Regions from separate parts of the Methylophaga thalassica genome, predicted to be linked through region 3. Evidence: riboswitches for the same ligand, from Rfam matches in the RefSeq annotation. Region 3 holds a riboswitch; each other region holds the start of a gene.
What was found. A riboswitch is a leader RNA that binds a small molecule or an ion and turns the genes downstream of it on or off. The one in region 3 is predicted to bind cyclic di-GMP.
Positions count from the first base shown of each region.

Region 1 (5,954 bases), on a different contig from region 3:
GTTTGATAATGAGCCTGTCGCTGCTATGGCAATGGCTAAGCTTAATGACAGTGGTGCTGATGTCAGCTTAAGTGGCGTGTTTGATTTTGCGGATGGTAAGTTTGCTCACTTTGAAATGAGCTTTGAACATGCCAGACGTAGCGAATATGAGATTATTGGTACCAAAGGTGGCATTAAATGCCACACGGTTTGGCAACCTGAAACGGAAGAAGCAACCATAAGCTGGTGGAATGAGAATGAAGAACAAACCGTATCAATTCCAAAAGCCAATCACTTTAATCTGGAAATAGAGTATTTCTCTGATTGCATCTTAGAGGGGAAAGCCCCCAAACTGACATTAGCTGATGCCAGAAATAATTGTGCTGCGATTTGTGCCGCGCTTGCTTCGGTGAGGGAAGGGAAAAAAATTCACTTATCTGGTTAGCGTTTGACCGTTATTAATAAAAAAGCCGTGGGAGAACACCACGGCTTTTTTATTGTTCAAGTTTATTTTACTCTGCGGCGAAGGCCCATAAAACCTAAGAGAGCTGGTGCAAACATAAATGCTGCAGCTGGAACCGGTACTTCTGATGGAACATTAACTTCTTCAATCCCCGCGTATAAAACACTTTGTTGACTGTAGTTGTAAAAACCAAAAGAACCATTACTGAACGTGCCTGCAATGCTTAATTCTTTAATACCGTTTACGAACACTTCGACTAAAGAGGATGTAAATATAATGTCAAAGTCGTATGTGGTGTTATCTAACCAACCTGTATTACCTAGATTGGTTGCACGGGCTAACTCGGTGACATTATTCGTTGGATTGTGAGCCCAAGCCCCTGAGTTATCTCCTAACTGTCCACTTACACTGGATATTGCAAGGCCTTTTTTTGCTGTACCAAAATAAGACTGATCAGCTTGTTTCCAGTCTATAAGCAGATAATCAGCCGATGAATTTGTTAGATCGTTATTGTTATAGCCTAATACAAATCCAATAAAATCATCGTCAGAAGTTGTTTGAACAGTAATTTGTCCTGATAATGCTGTACCTTGGCTATTTTTATTATTGTGGAATACAGTAGGGGCGTTATTAAGCGTTTGCTTTACCGCATTATTGCCCGTCTGTAATACCCAGTTTCCATTTCCATTGGCTTGCCAGGATGATAAGTCGACAGGTTGGGGGGCTGCCAGTAACTGTGTTGAGATTGAACATAAAGCTAGGGTTGTCAGAATGATTGTTTTCGCATATCTACGCATGACATTTTCCTTTAATAATTAAGTGAAAATGCAACTCAGCCATCTCAACTAAGTACATCAGCCGAGATCTGTAGCTTTCCGTACTTGGCTCGCACCAAGGTTGGCTCCGATAATTACGTGGCTGATGATAAAATCAGCACACATAATCATAGTCCTAAGAAGATTTTTAAGGAATAGCGAATGTCAATAATTTTTACAAATATTAACAAAAGTAATATTCCAAAGGTGCAAAAAAGACTTAGTGGGGGAATTGTTTGTTTTTTTATTGAGTTTTATATATCTAGATCGGGTTGAGAATCACGCTATGTTTCATTCTTACATAAGATAATTCATAACCAGTTCACATATTTATTGTGATACCTATCACGTGATCACATTAATGCTGTGAGTGATATCTCAAATTTGACTACTTGATGTGGTTAGCATGTCTCTTGATTTGTAATATCAAGTCGTCTGAATGGTTCAGACAAACGCATTATTAAATGTCTTAATAATGTAATTTTTTTATAAAGCCAAACTCGTCGTGAGGCGGGGTCGGAAAGCCACGGGTCTCTGGTTTGATTGGAGATGGCTGGGTTGCATTGCTTCATATATTAAATAGGAATTTATTATGAAAAAAGCGATGCTATTTGTTGTAGCTCTTTTGTTTTCGGTCGGTGTTAATGCCGCTACGTTATCTATGTCTGGTGCTGGTTCTTCTTTTGACCAGGATGTTGATGTATCAAACGGTAGTGTAGTTTTAGGTGGTGGCACTGTAAGTGAAGGACCTGGTACATGGTTCTCATACTTTGATGTTAGTACAGACTCAGATACGGCTGTTAAAATTGAGTGGTCGTTTAATCCTACTAGTTCATTAGCAGGTGCGACATTACGATTTTATAACGGTGTTGAAGAAAAGCTGTTTAACATTACCGGTGACTTTAGTTTTACAGCAATGATTTACCAAGGGTACACAGCATGGGTTGACATCAAGGATGCAACTAGAAATGTATTTAAATATGATGTTTCTGTGTCAGCTGTGCCAGTACCTGCTGCGTTGTTTTTATTCGCACCAGCCCTATTAGGTTTCTTGGGTCTGCGTAGAAAAACAGCAGTAGCTGCATAAAACTTGAAGTAAAAAATCAAGTTAACAATTGTTAGTTAGATTGAAAGGGGAACTTCGGTTCCCCTTTTTTATGGCTAATAAATATTTTCTTTTTAAAACAAGCTCATTTGCTTTGTTGGTTTATGAAATAAGTCGGTTCTCAGAACCGCTGGAGACTTGTTTAATGAGTATTTCTTGACCGCAACTTCGAATCGTTTTTTGATCATTTCTGCATAGAGCCCCTGACCTTCAAGTCTGTAACCAAACCTGGGATCATTTGTTTTGCCATTTCTGGAGTCTTTAATACGATTCATGACATGCTCTGCCTTGTCAGGATAATGAGTATGTAGCCAATCATTAAAGAGGGGGCTGACCTCTCTTGGTAATCTAACGAAAATATAGTCTATATTTTCAGCCCCTGCTTGTGCCGAAGCATCAATAATATTTTCTAGTTCTGTATCCGTCAGAACAGGAATGACTGGAGCAATAAGAACAGATACAGGTATTCCATTTGCCTTCAATGTCTCTATTGTTTGCAGTCGACGTTGTGGGCTGCTGGCGCGAGGTTCGAGTTTCCTGGCAAGTGTTTTATCCAGTGTTGTAATGGATAGATGAACATTTACCAATTGCTTCTCAGCGAGCTGTTTGAGTAAATCAATATCACGTTCTATCAATGAAGATTTAGTCACAATATTAACTGGATGACTGAACTCAATCATCACCTCAAGTACTTCCCGAGTAAGGTTGTAGTGGCGTTCGATGGGTTGATAGGGATCGGTGTTGGCGCCTAATGATAATGTTGAACAGCGATAGTTTGTTGCCATCAACTCATCTCGTAGTAATTTTGCGGCATTGGGTTTGATGGTTAACTTGGTTTCAAAATCGATCCCTGGAGACAGTCCCAGATAAGCATGTGAAGGACGGGCGTAGCAGTAGATACAGCCATGCTCGCAGCCACGATATGGATTAATTGATTGCTGAAAGGGAAGGTCAGGTGATTGGTTTCTACTAATAATACTACGAGGGGATTCTACACTCACTTCTGTTAAGTTGTTGGCTGGTTCATCATGAAACCAGCCATCATCAATTTCAGTGCGTTGAAACTCATTGAAACGGCCATCGATATTATTAAGCGTTCCCCGGCCTTTTTGTATTTTTGCGTTTTCTGACATTAGTCAGACAAGTAATACTCTATCGTTGACACAACACGAACGTTTTTGATCTGTGGATTATTATTATCGCGAGCACTAATGCTGAACTGGCCTTGGCTGGCTTTACGGATCTTGCCAAGGGTACTATCTGAATCCTGCGCAAATTTTTCAGCAACTTCACGTGCTTTTCTGGTTGCTTCTTCAATCATTTGCGGTTTGACTTCATTAAGACGAGTAAACAGATACTCGGGCTGTGCGGCGTAGTTGTTGCCTGTTAAAACGATACCTTGCTTACCCAGTTCAGAAAGTTGCCCCATCACTTGTCGGACGGTATCAATGGCATCCGAATAAACCGTGACGGTTTGAACCGCCGTATAACGAAATTCAGCACGCTCATTACCCCCATATTGCTGGGCAGATTTATCTGTAATGGCAGGTGCACTGATAGTGACATCAGCACGTTTGATTCCAAGTTTAGTCAGGAAGGAGATGATGGTATTGGTATTGGCATCAACATCATTGTATAAGACTTGCAAATTATTACTTGCGAGCGTGAATTGGATAGGCCATATCACCACATCTGCAGTGAACTCTCTTTCAGCCAGGCCTTTCACTGTCACGGTTCGCTCATATTCTTTGTATTTGATGGCGGCATTTGAGAGAAACCAGCCTAAACTGCTCAAACCAAGAACTAAAGCAATTCCAAGAATCAGACTGCTGGTTTTATTTACCGATGACATAAGAAGCCCCTCAAAAAAGGAAATGTTTACCAGCAGTGTAAATCAAAAGTCGCTTATGATCGACGAGAAAAATGCTCTTTTGAAAATGCGATTCGCTGTTCAATAGTCATTTTCTTTGTATTGGTCAATGCTTCAACTTTTTTCAGCCTGGGTAATAAACCTGAACCATTTGCGACTTGAATACTCAGTCCTGGACGGGCATTGAGCTCAAGCAGCATGGGGCCTTTTGTCCTATCCAGGACAATATCTGTACCTAAATAGCCTAAGCCTGACATTTCATAACAGGAAGCAGACAAATGCAGTAACTGATCCCAATGCGGTACTTGAAGATCGAGCAGGTTTCTTCCTGTATCAGGATGTAACATAACCGGGCGATCAAACTGTACAGCGCGTACCGCACTACCATTGCCAATATCCAGTCCCACCCCAACAGCACCCTGGTGAAGATTGGCTTTACCGTTAGAGTCAGCGGTTGATAAGCGCATCATCGCCATCACAGGAAATCCCTTGAAAACGATAACGCGTGTATCAGGCACACCTTCAAACGTATAACCATTGAAACAATCATCAAATTGGATTAATGCTTCAACAATGGCAACATCAGTTCGACCGCCCAATGAAAATAAGCCGGCCAGAATGTTAGAGACATGACGCTGTAGATCGGCCAGTTTTAAAATTTGTCCATTCGCTTTGTGATAACCAAAATCATCAGAACCTGTGACAACTAAAATTCCTTTGCCACCAGAACCATGAGCGGGTTTGATGCAAAAACCCGCTGTATTTTTGATAATCTCGAGCAGATCATCTACCTGGTGTTGTTCAGTAATGGTACCAATAAGATCGGGCGCATTAACGCCAGCTTCCAGCACAATTTCTTTTGTCTGTAACTTATCATCAACCAGAGGATAGAGTCGTCTTGGATTATAGCGGCTGATATAAGCAATATTCCGTTCGTTCATTCCAAGCACACCAATCTTGGCAAGCTTGTTTGGGTGAACGTACCGAGATTTGACGTCTTTCAGCCAATTCAGCACATTCAGACTCATAGGTGATCCTCAGTTAAGGGTTTAAAGCGTTTTAATTCCAGCAAGCGATAACCGGTGTAATTACCTGCCATTAACACTAGTCCCATCAAAATAAGCTGGATGCCGAGGAAGTTGAATGTTAAATGACGAATTAACTCGTTATTCATGGCTAGGTAAGCCAGCACAGCCACTAACAGCGAACCACCACCTTGAATCACTACTTGATGTGGACCTTCTTCTTCCCATAAAACCGACATTCGTTCAATGGTCCATGCCAGAATAATCATCGGGAAGAAGGTAATTTTCATACCCTCAGTTAAACCAAGCTTGTAGGCAAGAATAGAGAATATCGCGATGATGCCTATAACCATAATGATGACCGCGGATATTCGGGCAACAAGGAGTAGATTGAGATAGGACAGGTATGAGCGAATTAATAAACCAGTACCAACAATCAGTAAGAAACCAACAAGGCCGGTCACGAGGCTGGTCTGAATAAAGGCCAGGGCAATCAATACTGGCATAAAGGTACCAGATGTTTTCAGACCGACCAAAATACGCATCAATACAACGACGAGCACACCGACCGGTATCAACAAAATACCTTTAAACAAGGCTTGTTCTTCGAGTGGTAAGGTATAAAGCGAGAAGTTTATTAAGGTCTCATCAGCAAATTTTTGGTTTAGAGCCACACCAAAAGGCAGCTCTTGCTGAA
Region 1 covers NZ_BSND01000005.1:80,403-86,356, reverse strand. Annotated here, with positions in the region: gene QQL60_RS07615 (Gfo/Idh/MocA family protein) at 1-424, shown strand, start outside; gene QQL60_RS07610 (PEP-CTERM sorting domain-containing protein) at 487-1,239, opposite strand; cyclic di-GMP riboswitch class I at 1,266-1,354, opposite strand; cyclic di-GMP riboswitch class I at 1,741-1,823, shown strand; gene QQL60_RS07605 (hypothetical protein) at 1,850-2,344, shown strand; gene QQL60_RS07600 (PA0069 family radical SAM protein) at 2,437-3,495, opposite strand; gene QQL60_RS07595 (SIMPL domain-containing protein) at 3,495-4,214, opposite strand; gene QQL60_RS07590 (alpha-L-glutamate ligase-like protein) at 4,268-5,260, opposite strand; gene QQL60_RS07585 (inactive transglutaminase family protein) at 5,257-5,954, opposite strand, start outside.
Region 1: linked by a shared signal. The riboswitch ahead of QQL60_RS07605 (hypothetical protein) and the one ahead of QQL60_RS03685 (hypothetical protein) in region 3 are both predicted to bind cyclic di-GMP.

Region 2 (5,954 bases), on a different contig from region 3:
GCAATTGGTTCGTGACCTTGTTGAAGAAAAAGAGTTTGTTGAGGTTTATATATCTACTCCTCTCAGCACGTGTGAAAAACGTGATCCTAAAGGTCTCTACAAAAAAGCCAGAAGTGGACAGATAAAAAATTTTACAGGAATTGATTCCGATTACGAAGTGCCACATCATCCTGAAATAGCACTGAATACAGCTGAACTTAATGTAAATGAGTGTGTTGATAGAGTTATTTCCTACTTAAAACAAAACGAGATTATTTAAATCTAATGACAAATTTTGATGTTTTTAACGGCGATGCTGACGGTATTTGTGCGTTAGTTCAATTGAGACTAGCTAATCCAATTCGGTCTGAACTAATCACAGGAGTTAAACGCGATATAAAATTACTGAGTAGGGTCGATGTAGAAAAAGCCTCTCAAGTAACAGTGTTAGATATCTCAATGCAGAAAAATCATGATGCACTGCTAAATCTGCTATCACATGATGTTGATGTGTTTTATGCCGATCATCACAACCCAGGAGATCAAATCAGTCATCCTCGCTTAGAGGCACTGATTGATATGCATCCCAACAAATGCACAGCGTTGATAATCAATGAGTACCTAAACAATGCCTATGAACTATGGGCAATAACAGCGGCTTTTGGTGACAATCTTGCCAAAGTTGCTGAAGATTATGCAAATAAAATTCAGCTTGATGAAAGTAACATAATCAAACTCAAAACCCTGGGGCAGCATATTAATTACAATGGCTATGGTGCCAGTATTGATGATTTATTTTTCGCACCTGATGAGTTGTATAGATGTTGTGTTAACTACCACTCACCACTAGATTTTATTGATGACAATGCTGAGATAATTGAAACTCTGAACTCAGGCTACAACTCTGATTTGGCACAGGCCAAACAACAAAAGCTCAGCTATGAAAATGAGACGGTGGGAGTCATCACACTACCTGATGATAAATGGGCAAGACGTATTAGTGGTACCTATAGTAATTATTTAAGCAATCAGTATCCCTCGCGAGCACATTTAATTCTCACTGAAATACCTGATTCATCTGCTTATGTGGTAAGCATAAGAGCACCCAAAATACGTCAAGAAGGAGCTGATTATATTGCAGGTCAATTTGACACTGGGGGAGGTAGAAAAGCTGCTGCAGGTATTAACTGCTTGAAAGAAGATGAGTTGCCTAAATTAATCTCTGTTCTTGAAAGCTATTATAAGAGCGAAGCGAATTAATCCCGCATCATTTATACTTAAGGTATAGATGTTACTTAATATCAATAAATACTAATAAGGTAAAAAGGAACAAATGGCTCAAGGCAGGATAAGACAGTATGATGCAAAAATTAATGCGATATCACGCCTGATTGATAGTGGCATTATCCTGCTTACCTTTTTAGCCTTATTTGATATTTTTAAGGCGGGATGGGATGTCCTTTATATATGGAGTCTCTTATTCGCTATTCTATTGTTTAACTTTTTTGCCGAATCTCAAGATGCTTATCGTTCATGGCGAGGCACTGCATTGAGAGAAGAAGTTTCGGCAGTTATGTTTTCATGGTTTACCAGTGTTTTCATTCTGGTAATGATTGATATCTTTTTCATTCACTCTGGTAGTTATCTGGATAGCTTTGTTTTTTTATGGTTTTTATTGACGCCAATTGAATTAATTTCCTGGCATGCCATTGTGAGAACATCGTTGGCAATTCTCCGGGCTCGCGGAGTCAACACCAGAAACGTTGCTATCGTTGGTGAAACAACTTTGGGAAAACGTCTGGAGCGTGCATTTAATGAAATGGACTGGTCAGGATTCAGGCTGGTAGGTTATTACGATGACCGCTCACAAAAACGTGTCGAAACGGAACCTAACTTAGTCGTCACCAACAAAAACGTGGGTGATTTCAATCAGCTGATTGAGGACTGTAAAGCAGGTAAAGTGGATACGGTGTATATCACTCTTGCTATGTCAGCAGAGCATAGAATACGGCATATAACCGAGCTATTGGCAGACAGCACCGCCTCAGTATACTTAGTACCAGACTTGTTCACGTTCAATCTTCTTAATTCACGTTGGGTGGATTATCAGGGCATTACGGCTATTTCAGTTTATGAAACGCCCTTTGCTGGTATCGATAGTATATTGAAACGATTAGAGGATATTATCCTCAGCTCCATTATTCTGATGATTATCGCTATACCCATGTTGATTATTGCAGCTGGGGTGAAGTTCACATCTAAAGGACCTGTATTTTTCAAACAGACCCGTTATGGTGTGGATGGTGAAAAAATTAAAGTATGGAAATTCCGTACAATGACTGTCACGGAAGATGGTGAAAAAGTCACGCAAGCTCAGAAGAATGACAGCCGAATTACGCCTTTTGGTGGTTTCCTGCGTAGAACCTCACTTGACGAGCTTCCACAATTTTTTAACTCTCTGGGTGGGTCGATGTCCATCGTTGGACCACGGCCACACGCTGTAGCGCATAATGAGCAATATCGCGCACAGATTCAGGGATATATGCTGAGGCATAAAGTTAAGCCGGGCATTACCGGACTAGCACAAATAAATGGTTTTAGAGGTGAAACAGATACATTGGATAAAATGCAGGGACGTGTGCATTATGATCTCAAATATATTCAGAACTGGTCGCTATTACTAGATCTTGAGATTATTTTTTTAACGCTGTTCAAAGGGTTTGTCGGTAAAAATGCCTATTAATTGCCCGTTTAGTTTTAATTAGTAATGTTACTTACTAAATATACTTGTTACTTACCTTGAGACACAGTATTATATACATACTGTTAAGGTATCGGTGTAAAGCATATACACTAGATAATACTAGTTATCATAAGTATCTTAATAGCAATCAGAACAATAGACATCAACGGTGATGGCTTTGTAGCAAGATCATATCTGGTCTTACACAATGTCGACGTGTTTGATGTTGTGTAATTAAAGCCAAACTCGTCGTGAGGCGGGGTCGGAAAGCCACAGATCTTTAATGCTATATTTTAAAGATGGCTGGGTTGCATTGCTTGTTTTTTCGAATTCTTATGCATAAGGAAATTATTATGAAAAAAGCGATGCTATTTATCGTAGCTTTATTGTTTTCAGTAAGTGTTAACGCCGCGACGTTATCTCTGACTGAAGCTGGTTCAACTAACGCAAGTCAAAGTGTTGATTTATCTGGCAGCTCAGTTGTTTTAGCTGGTGGTACTGTCTCTAAGAAAAGTACTTGGAGTTCAGCGTTCTCATTAACTACTGACACAGATACACCTGTTGTAATCGCATGGTCATTTAACCCTGCAATTAAAGGTGCAACATTAGTTTTTGCTACATTGGGTGACACTGTGTCATATGCAATTACTGAAGACTTCAGCTTCACAGCTATGTTGACAGCAGGTACTAGCTACATCCTGAGTATCATTGATGCGACATCAGGCGTAGTTAAATATGACGTTTCAGTATCTGCAGTACCTGTTCCAGCCGCATTATTCTTGTTTGCCCCTGCTTTATTAGGCTTTTTGGGTCTGCGTAGAAAAACAGCTGTTGCAGCATAAAAACAATGTTTTTGATAAAAAAGGGAGCTTAGGCTCCCTTTTTTATATTCATTAGCGAATTGATTTTAAATTCCAATAGCAAAATTGTACCAAGGTACAATAGACACGGGTGGACAATGCTCCATATCATTCACTCATCTGACAAAGTCAGATAGGTGATTATCATATCTTATGGATATGGTAATTTAACAAAAGCCAAACTCGTCGTGAGGCGGGGTCGGAAAGCCACAGATCTTTAATTTAAAGATGGCTGGGTTGCATTGCTTGTTTTTTCAACTTATGCATAAGGAAGTTTATTATGAAAAAGGCGATGCTATTTTTAGTAGCTCTCATGTTTTCGGTTGGTGTCAATGCCGCCACATTAACTCTTACTGGTATCGGATCAAGTGGCGCAACACAATCTGTTGATGTAAATAACAACAGTACTGTACTCGCTGGTGGTACTGTAGGTGAGGTTGGTAACTGGTATTCACAATTTGATCTTACCTCTGATACAGCTACCAACGTGAAAATTGAATGGTCTTTCAATCCATTCACAGCTTTAACAGGCGCAACAGTAAAATTCGGAGAAATCACCGGCCCTAACGGTAGTTACTTACCAGGTGCACAAACCTTTGTTATCACTGGTGATTTTAGTTTCACTGCATTTTTAGCTGCGAACGTTTTCTACGGTTTAGATATTATTGATGCAGCCTCTAACATCTTAAAATACGATGTGTCAGTATCTGCTGTACCAGTACCAGCAGCATTATTCTTGTTTGCTCCTGCCTTATTAGGTTTCTTGGGGCTTAGAAGAAAATCAGCAGTTGCTGCATAAGAATTAAGATTTAAGTTAACAGTAACTTAACTGTCACAAATTGAAAGGGAGCAAAAGCTCCCTTTTTTTTTGAAAAATAGAGTGTTAATATCAAAATTGAATGTCATTTATAGATAAGGATTTTCCTCATGCCAAAACGCTTCATTTTATTCTGTATTGTCTTCGTTTCACTGTTTTCTTCATCCGTATTTGCTGCCGAACGTTATTTGTTAAATTCAGGAGACGTTTTAGACATTTCTGTATGGAATGAAGAATCTTTGCAAAAACAAGTAACGGTTTTACCTGATGGTGTTATTACCTTTCCACTAGCAGGGGAAGTTGTCGCTAAAGATAAAACGGTGGCAGAGGTAGAAGAAGAATTAACTAAAAAACTCAACGAATACTTGGCTGATCCGGTTGTTACAGTTTCTGTCACTAATGTTGAAGGCAATAGGGTCCATATTTTAGGAAAAGTACTTAACCCAGGTTCATTTGTGATGAATCAACCTTTAGATGCCATGCAAGCTCTGAGTTTAGCGGGTGGATTATCGCCTTACGCAGAAGAGAACAATATTATTGTGCTTCGTAGAGATGGAACTAAGCAACAAGTTCTGCCCGTAAAATACGCTGAGATAAAAAAAGGTAAAGAATTGAAGACAAACATCACTCTAGAGAGTGGTGATGTGATGATTGTTCCTTAGCTTGTGGTTGTGGCAGATATTTAATGAAAAGAACTTTATCTCTAGCAATATTATTATCGGTAGTCGGGCAAGGATATGCTGCGGAATGGGGGATTGACTTTAATGCTGACCCTGGATTTAAATACGACGATAACGAATTACTCAGGGAAAATAAAAAGGGTGATTTCAGTTTAAATATTACCCCGACATTATCTCTTTCAAGAACGTTAGAAAACTCTAAGTCACAGATTAATATGGGGTATCGAGTCAGTCGATATGATAAGTTAAGTGAATTAGATAAAGAAAACCCATTCTTCGGTTTTTCGACATCTTACTCAACCGAGCGAAGTTCATATGGACTCAATCTCAATTATGCTGAAAGGGAGTCTCGCTCAATTGCTGAGGACGATACAGCTGATTTCAGTAATACATCGACAACCACCACTAAATCATTGTCTCCAAGCTATAGCTATAGATTGACTGAATTGGATACAGTCAATACCAGTATTTCATATCAAAAGAGAACACAGTCAGCATCAAGTAGTGGATTGTCTACAGGTAATACAAATTTGACTGATAACGAGACAAAGAGTCTAAATTTAGCTTGGCAACACCAGTATTCTGAACGATTAAGTGGAGGGGTTTCTCTTGGCTATGTTAATTATCAGGCTGAATCAGATACTTTAGATAATGAGTACGACTCATATACGGCTGGATTCACTTCAACATATCAACTAGACGAGCTATGGACACTTAACGGACTTATTGGGGCACGTTATCTAGATAGTCAAAATAACTCTTCTACTGGCATCTCCACAACTAGTAATAGTAGTGGACTAAATTACTCAATCAGTGCTACAAAAAAAGGTCAGTTGGATTCTATAACTCTATCTGCAAGTCGTTCTTTACTTCCA
Region 2 covers NZ_BSND01000005.1:298,814-304,767, reverse strand. Annotated here, with positions in the region: gene cysC (adenylyl-sulfate kinase) at 1-259, shown strand, start outside; gene QQL60_RS08615 (DHH family phosphoesterase) at 265-1,239, shown strand; gene QQL60_RS08610 (undecaprenyl-phosphate glucose phosphotransferase) at 1,313-2,722, shown strand; cyclic di-GMP riboswitch class I at 2,952-3,038, shown strand; gene QQL60_RS08605 (hypothetical protein) at 3,076-3,564, shown strand; cyclic di-GMP riboswitch class I at 3,749-3,827, shown strand; gene QQL60_RS08600 (hypothetical protein) at 3,863-4,381, shown strand; gene QQL60_RS08595 (polysaccharide biosynthesis/export family protein) at 4,510-5,061, shown strand; gene QQL60_RS08590 (porin family protein) at 5,085-5,954, shown strand, end outside.
Region 2: linked by a shared signal. The riboswitch ahead of QQL60_RS08605 (hypothetical protein) and the one ahead of QQL60_RS03685 (hypothetical protein) in region 3 are both predicted to bind cyclic di-GMP.

Region 3 (5,954 bases):
CTACAGTGCTGCTGTAGCTAATGGGGAAGTCATCAATGAGGCTGAATACAGTGAGATGACAGAATTTTCTGCACTTGCTGTAGAAAAAACGCGTCAACTGGAAAATGGTCAGGACGCTGTAGAAGCTGCCCTAAAATTACAAAAGGCTGTTGCTGACAAACAGAACCCGGATGTGATTCATCCTATTACGGTTGAACTGCGTAATATTCTGATCAAACTGTCACCGGCCGTTTCATTACCCAGCGAATTATTACCTCTACAGCAGGTTCAAGCCCTTTATCAGCAAAATTGTAGTGCCTGTCACGGTGCTAAGGGTCAGGGTAATGGTGAACTTGCCGCTACGCTTGATCCAACCCCAACTGATTTTACCGACAAAGAACGTGCGATGAACCGGTCTTTAATCGGTTTGTACGATGCCATTACTAATGGTATCGACGGCACAGCAATGGTCGCACTGAGCCACCTGAACGAAAAACAACGTTGGTCTCTGGCTTTTTATGCTGGCAGCATAGCGTTTCAGGATAATAAAGGTCTCGCCACTGTTCCTGCAGGTATGAGCATTCAAGACTTTGTCAGTAACAGCCCGAATACCTTATTAAACAAATATCCTACATTGGATAACCAAACCGTCGCAGAACTTCGCTCAAACCCTCAGCCACTTTTCGCTTCTAACGACCCTCTCGCCATGGCTAAACAGCAGCTTAATGCTTCTCATAAAAGCTATATGGCAGGCGAATATAAAACCGCTCAAGGCTTAGCTGTTAGTGCCTATCTTGATGGGTTTGAACTCGCTGAAAACGCGCTGGATGCATACGATCCAAAATTAAGAAAAGATATTGAAAAATCCATGATGGCGTTCAGGCAGTTAACAAGCCAGTCTGAGAAACAAGACGAACTGACCTCTTTACTTGAACAAACTAATCAACAGTTGAGCCAGGCACAAGAAATGCTCTCTGCTGATACCCTTTCCGACTCAACGCTTTTCACTGCCAGCTTGGTTATTCTGTTACGTGAAGGCTTGGAAGCCATGCTGGTTGTGCTGGCGCTGGTCACAGTATTAGTGAAAACAGAGCGTCGTGATGCAGTGAAATATGTTCATGCTGGCTGGATTTTTGCCCTGTTTGCTGGTGTAGCTACCTGGTGGGCAGCTCAAAACCTGATCAGTATCAGTGGTGCCAGCCGTGAAATTATGGAAGGTGTCGGTGCACTGATGGCCGCAGTCATTCTATTCTATGTCGGTTTCTGGATGCATAGTAAAACCAACGCCGCAGCATGGCAGGCATACATCAATCAGCATATTCACCGCCACTTAAGCACAGGTACATTGTGGGGATTAGCTGGACTGTCCTTCATTGCTGTCTATCGTGAAGTGTTTGAGACAGTACTGTTTTATCAGGCCTTAATGACGCAATCAGCAGCCTCTCAGTCAATGTCTATCGCTACCGGTTTCATAACAGCCACAGTGATATTGGCCGCATTGTTCTGGGTCATTATTAAATACTCTTTACGTTTACCTATCAGAAAATTCTTCACTTTCAGCACATACCTGATGCTGGCACTGTCCTTTGTTCTGATTGGTAAAGCTGTCGCGGCATTGCAAGAAGCTGATTTAATCAGCATATCGTCTTTCCCAATTGACTTTACCTTATCCTGGATTGGCGTTTATTCCACATGGGAAGGATTAGCAGCGCAATTGGCTATTCTGATTCTGTCAGTATTGATTTTGATAGGCATCAGGCCTTTCGGCAACAGAGAAACAGCCTAAAATTCAACATAAAAAAGCCCGCTTTCGCGGGCTTTTTTTCGAAATGTTCAGGCTGACAAAGCAACCTGAACCAAATTATCTGTAAACGTAGGTGCATGGCCCATATCCACAAACTCAGCCGAGCTGACACAATTCACTGTGCCGTTATTTAATTGTCGCCAATATCCGAGTGTTGCCACCACAATACCGGGACTGACATCATCTGTAATTTGAGCTAAAGCCTTAAACATCCCTCTATCGTTGAATACAGAAACCACATCACCACTCTGAATATTTCTCAAATCCGCATCAATAGGACTTATCATCACAAACTGTTCACCCTGACCTTTAATCTTATTCTCCATATTGGCATAACAAGAATTAAGGAAACCATGACTTTTCGGCGAAATAATATTGAGTGGATATTTTTCTGCTAACTGAGGGTTTGCCTCGGGTATTTCCCGTGATGACACATAATCAGGCAGACTGTCTAAGGCCTCACCAGGCTGAAAGCCGTCATACATTTGTCGGAAAGGTCCGGCGACAAAATTGGTGGCACCTTTAATTTCCAGCTCACACTTACCACTGGGTGTGGGAAAATTACCCTCACGATGTGGGGCACGATCATCTTTTGTGCCGACCTTTAATTTGGCAAAACCATGTTCACGCAAATAAGCCAAATCGATGCCTTCGCAGGCTGGCGAGTCCCAATCAACATAGTTTTCCAGACATTCGCTATCTGACCAGCTAAAGTTCTCTTCTTGGTAGCCCATTCTGGCTGCCAGACGTCTGAATATCTCATTATTGGGAATAGCTTCACCCGGCGAATCCACACATTTTTCGTTATAGGTAAGATATAGATGTCCCCATGACAGCACCATATCTTCCATCTCCGCTCCCATCGAAGCTGGCAAGACAATATCAGCGAAAGAGGCGGTATCAGATAAGAAATGCTCTGCCGCCACCAGGAAAAGGTCTTCCCGCATTAAGCCTTCGACAATTTTATTAGTTTCAGCCGCCTGAGTGACAGGATTAGCATTCCAGCACATCATCGATTTTATGGGCGTATCGAGTTTCAGTTCCCCAGTCAAAGCACGTCCTATCTGAATTGCATTGACCACTGGCGTGCCTTCAGGAATAAGATCGGGACGACAAATCACATCAAATTTATAGGGGTGCTCCCATACCGGGAACTGCAAAGCACCGCCGCCGACATGCCGCCATGCGCCGGTTAATGCTGGCAAACAAGTAATCGCACGGATGGCCTGACCACCACCATAGTTGCGTTCAACCGCTACCCCAAGGCGAATTGCAGCAGGTTGAGTCGTGGCAAACTCACGGGCAAATTGACGGATATCATCCGCGGAAATCCCCGTGATAGTCGCAGCCCATTCAGGTGTTCTGGTCTTGGCTCTTTCTGCCAAGGCATCAAAACCAACGGTGTAGTTGTCAATATAGTCCTGGTCCTGTAAACCTTCTTTAATGATGACATGCATCATCGCCATGGCTAGTGCACCATCGGTACCGGGTTTTGGCGCGATATGCCAGTCAGCCTCTTTAGCGGTTTTGGATTTATACGGATCAATCACCACCACCTTGGCACCATTTTTCTGTGCATCTTTCACGATATGCCAGTGATGAACATTGGTGCTGACAGAGTTACAGCCCCAGATAACGATGTATTTAGAATGAATAAAACTCTCGGGATCGACACCTGCAGTCGGCCCTACAGTCAGTAACCAGGCCGTGCAGGAACCTTCTCCACAAAAAGTACGTTCGCAAACAGTTGCCCCCATTTTGTTAAAAAAGGCATCGCCACCATTCAGGCCATGAACTAAGCCCTGATTACCCAAATAACTATAGGGAATAATGGCATGAGGTCCATACTCATCAATAATTGCTTTCCAGCGCGTGGTAATTTCATCCAGTGCCTCATCCCAGCTAATACGCTCAAACTGACCACTGCCTTTGGGACCGCTACGTCGCATCGGATACAACAGACGATCCGGATGATAGTGACGCTTTTCATAGTCTTTGAGTTTGACGCATAAGCCGCCACGCGTCATCGGATGTTCTTTATTGCCTTTGACTGAAGTTAATTGACCGTTTTCCACCTCATAGACCATCGAACAGGTATCCGGACAATCATGTGGACAGCCACCATGATGCGTCGTTTTTAGTACGCTTGCCATATTGCTCTCTCCTCTCTGATATATATTTTTTTATTATTATTTTCAGACTATACACCAGTTTAAAACGGGAAATATGCCCGTTAAGTTATTCAACTGACTTGATAAAAATTTTATTTAAATCAATTACTCACTCTGACATTTTCTTGTAATAGAGCCTCTATACACTAAGCGGCAGATGAATAATTCACCACTTTACCAGTTGGGTGGTTTATCACTTTCATCCATTTAATCAAAGCCAAACTCGTCGTGAGGCGGGGTCGGAAAGCCACAGATCTTCAAATTTGAAGATGGCTGGGTTGCATTGCTTGTTTTTTCAACTTATGCAGAAGGAAAATTATCATGAAAAAAGCGATGCTATTTGTCATAGCACTATTTTTCTCTGTTGCCGCCAACGCAGCAACACTTAACTTAACAAAAGGTGACCCAGCTTTCACCAATAATGCTACTCAGGAAATTGATCTTGCTAATGGCAGCACTGTATTAGCGAGTGGTACTACAGGTAATGGCGCATGGGAATCTTCGTTCAGTTTATTTACTAATGACGCAACACCCGTAGTTATTGAATGGTCATTTAATCCAGAGTCTAATCTTGATAATGCAACTATTGCATTTGGTGTTTTAGGTGGTGCTATTCAAAATTTCAACATTACAGGTGATTTCAGTTTCACTGCAGTATTAACAGCAGGTCTGACTTATGTGTTGGATATCTATGACGCAACGGGTAAAGCTTTAAATTACAGCCTATCTGTTTCGGCTGTACCTGTTCCTGCGGCACTTTTCTTATTAGCACCTGCTTTATTAGGTTTCTTAGGCTTTCGTAGAAAAGCGATTGCTGCATAATCCAGATTTAGAAAATCGTCGTTCAAGATTAGGGAGCTTAGGCTCCCTTTTTTTATGTATGATTCGATATTTCCAAGGAGTGTATCAGTTTGACTTCTCCACCATCACGCCATCGAGTAACCGCCTGAATGGATTATTTTGTTAGCCTGGGTTATCCAGGGCTTTTTATCTCAGCCTTTTTATCTGCCACGCTACTGCCACTTAGCTCTGAATTCGTTCTGAGCACACTATTAGTCAAAGGATTATCACCGACTTTACTCATCAGCACAGCCACCGTGGCAAACGTGCTTGGATCAATGCTGAATTATGCTTTAGGTTATTGGGCCAGTTCTGCAGTCATAAACAAATGGTTACGGATATCAGAAAGCGATATCAGAAAAGCGGAAAACCGGTTTAAGAAATATGGTCTTATTTCCCTGTGTTTTGCCTGGCTGCCCGTCATTGGTGATCCATTAACTGTTATGGCAGGACTCATAAAAATACATCTAGGCTGGTTTGTCGTGTTAGTCACAGCTGGCAAGTTGATTCGCTATATCGTCATCAGTCAGGTAGCACTATCGCTAAATTAAAAAACCCCGTTTCAGAGACTGAAACAGGGTTTTAACTGGGTTTCACTTTTACTTAATGATGATGCGGATGACCGATATCCTCACCTTCACTGTTATAAAAACCGGAAGGACCATGGTCGATATAACCCTGGTTAATCATCTTCGCTATAAACGGATCTGATTCACTATCACCAATATCGGCATAATCTGTTGTTTGATAATCATCGCGCATTTTAAAGCTGGCATTAACAGCGTTTTCATCTTTAATCAGCTGAGTTAACTGCCATGTCTGTACATGACCGTCAGTATCATTTTTCCAGCTTTTTACCAGTGATAATGCAGGTAACCATTCAAGTTGCAGTTGGCTATCACCCTCAGTTAACTGATAGGTTTCCACTTTGTCACAACCTTCACCTGAGCTTGAAACCAAGGTCATATTGCTTTTCAGATTATCAGTAATTAATTCATGCACTTGCTGCCATTGACTATCCGCATTGGCATATTTCACTTCTCCTGGCTGATATTCAATAGCATGTTGCTCTTTATCAAAAAACCTGACCATTCTTAGTTGGCCATTATGCGTGTGTTCCCACATGTCAGTTATGCCTGACTGAGTAAATTGATTACTGA
Region 3 covers NZ_BSND01000003.1:711,107-717,060, reverse strand. Annotated here, with positions in the region: gene QQL60_RS03695 (cytochrome c/FTR1 family iron permease) at 1-1,765, shown strand, start outside; gene QQL60_RS03690 (molybdopterin-containing oxidoreductase family protein) at 1,813-3,936, opposite strand; cyclic di-GMP riboswitch class I at 4,161-4,240, shown strand; gene QQL60_RS03685 (hypothetical protein) at 4,276-4,776, shown strand; gene QQL60_RS03680 (YqaA family protein) at 4,905-5,345, shown strand; gene QQL60_RS03675 (hypothetical protein) at 5,398-5,954, opposite strand, start outside.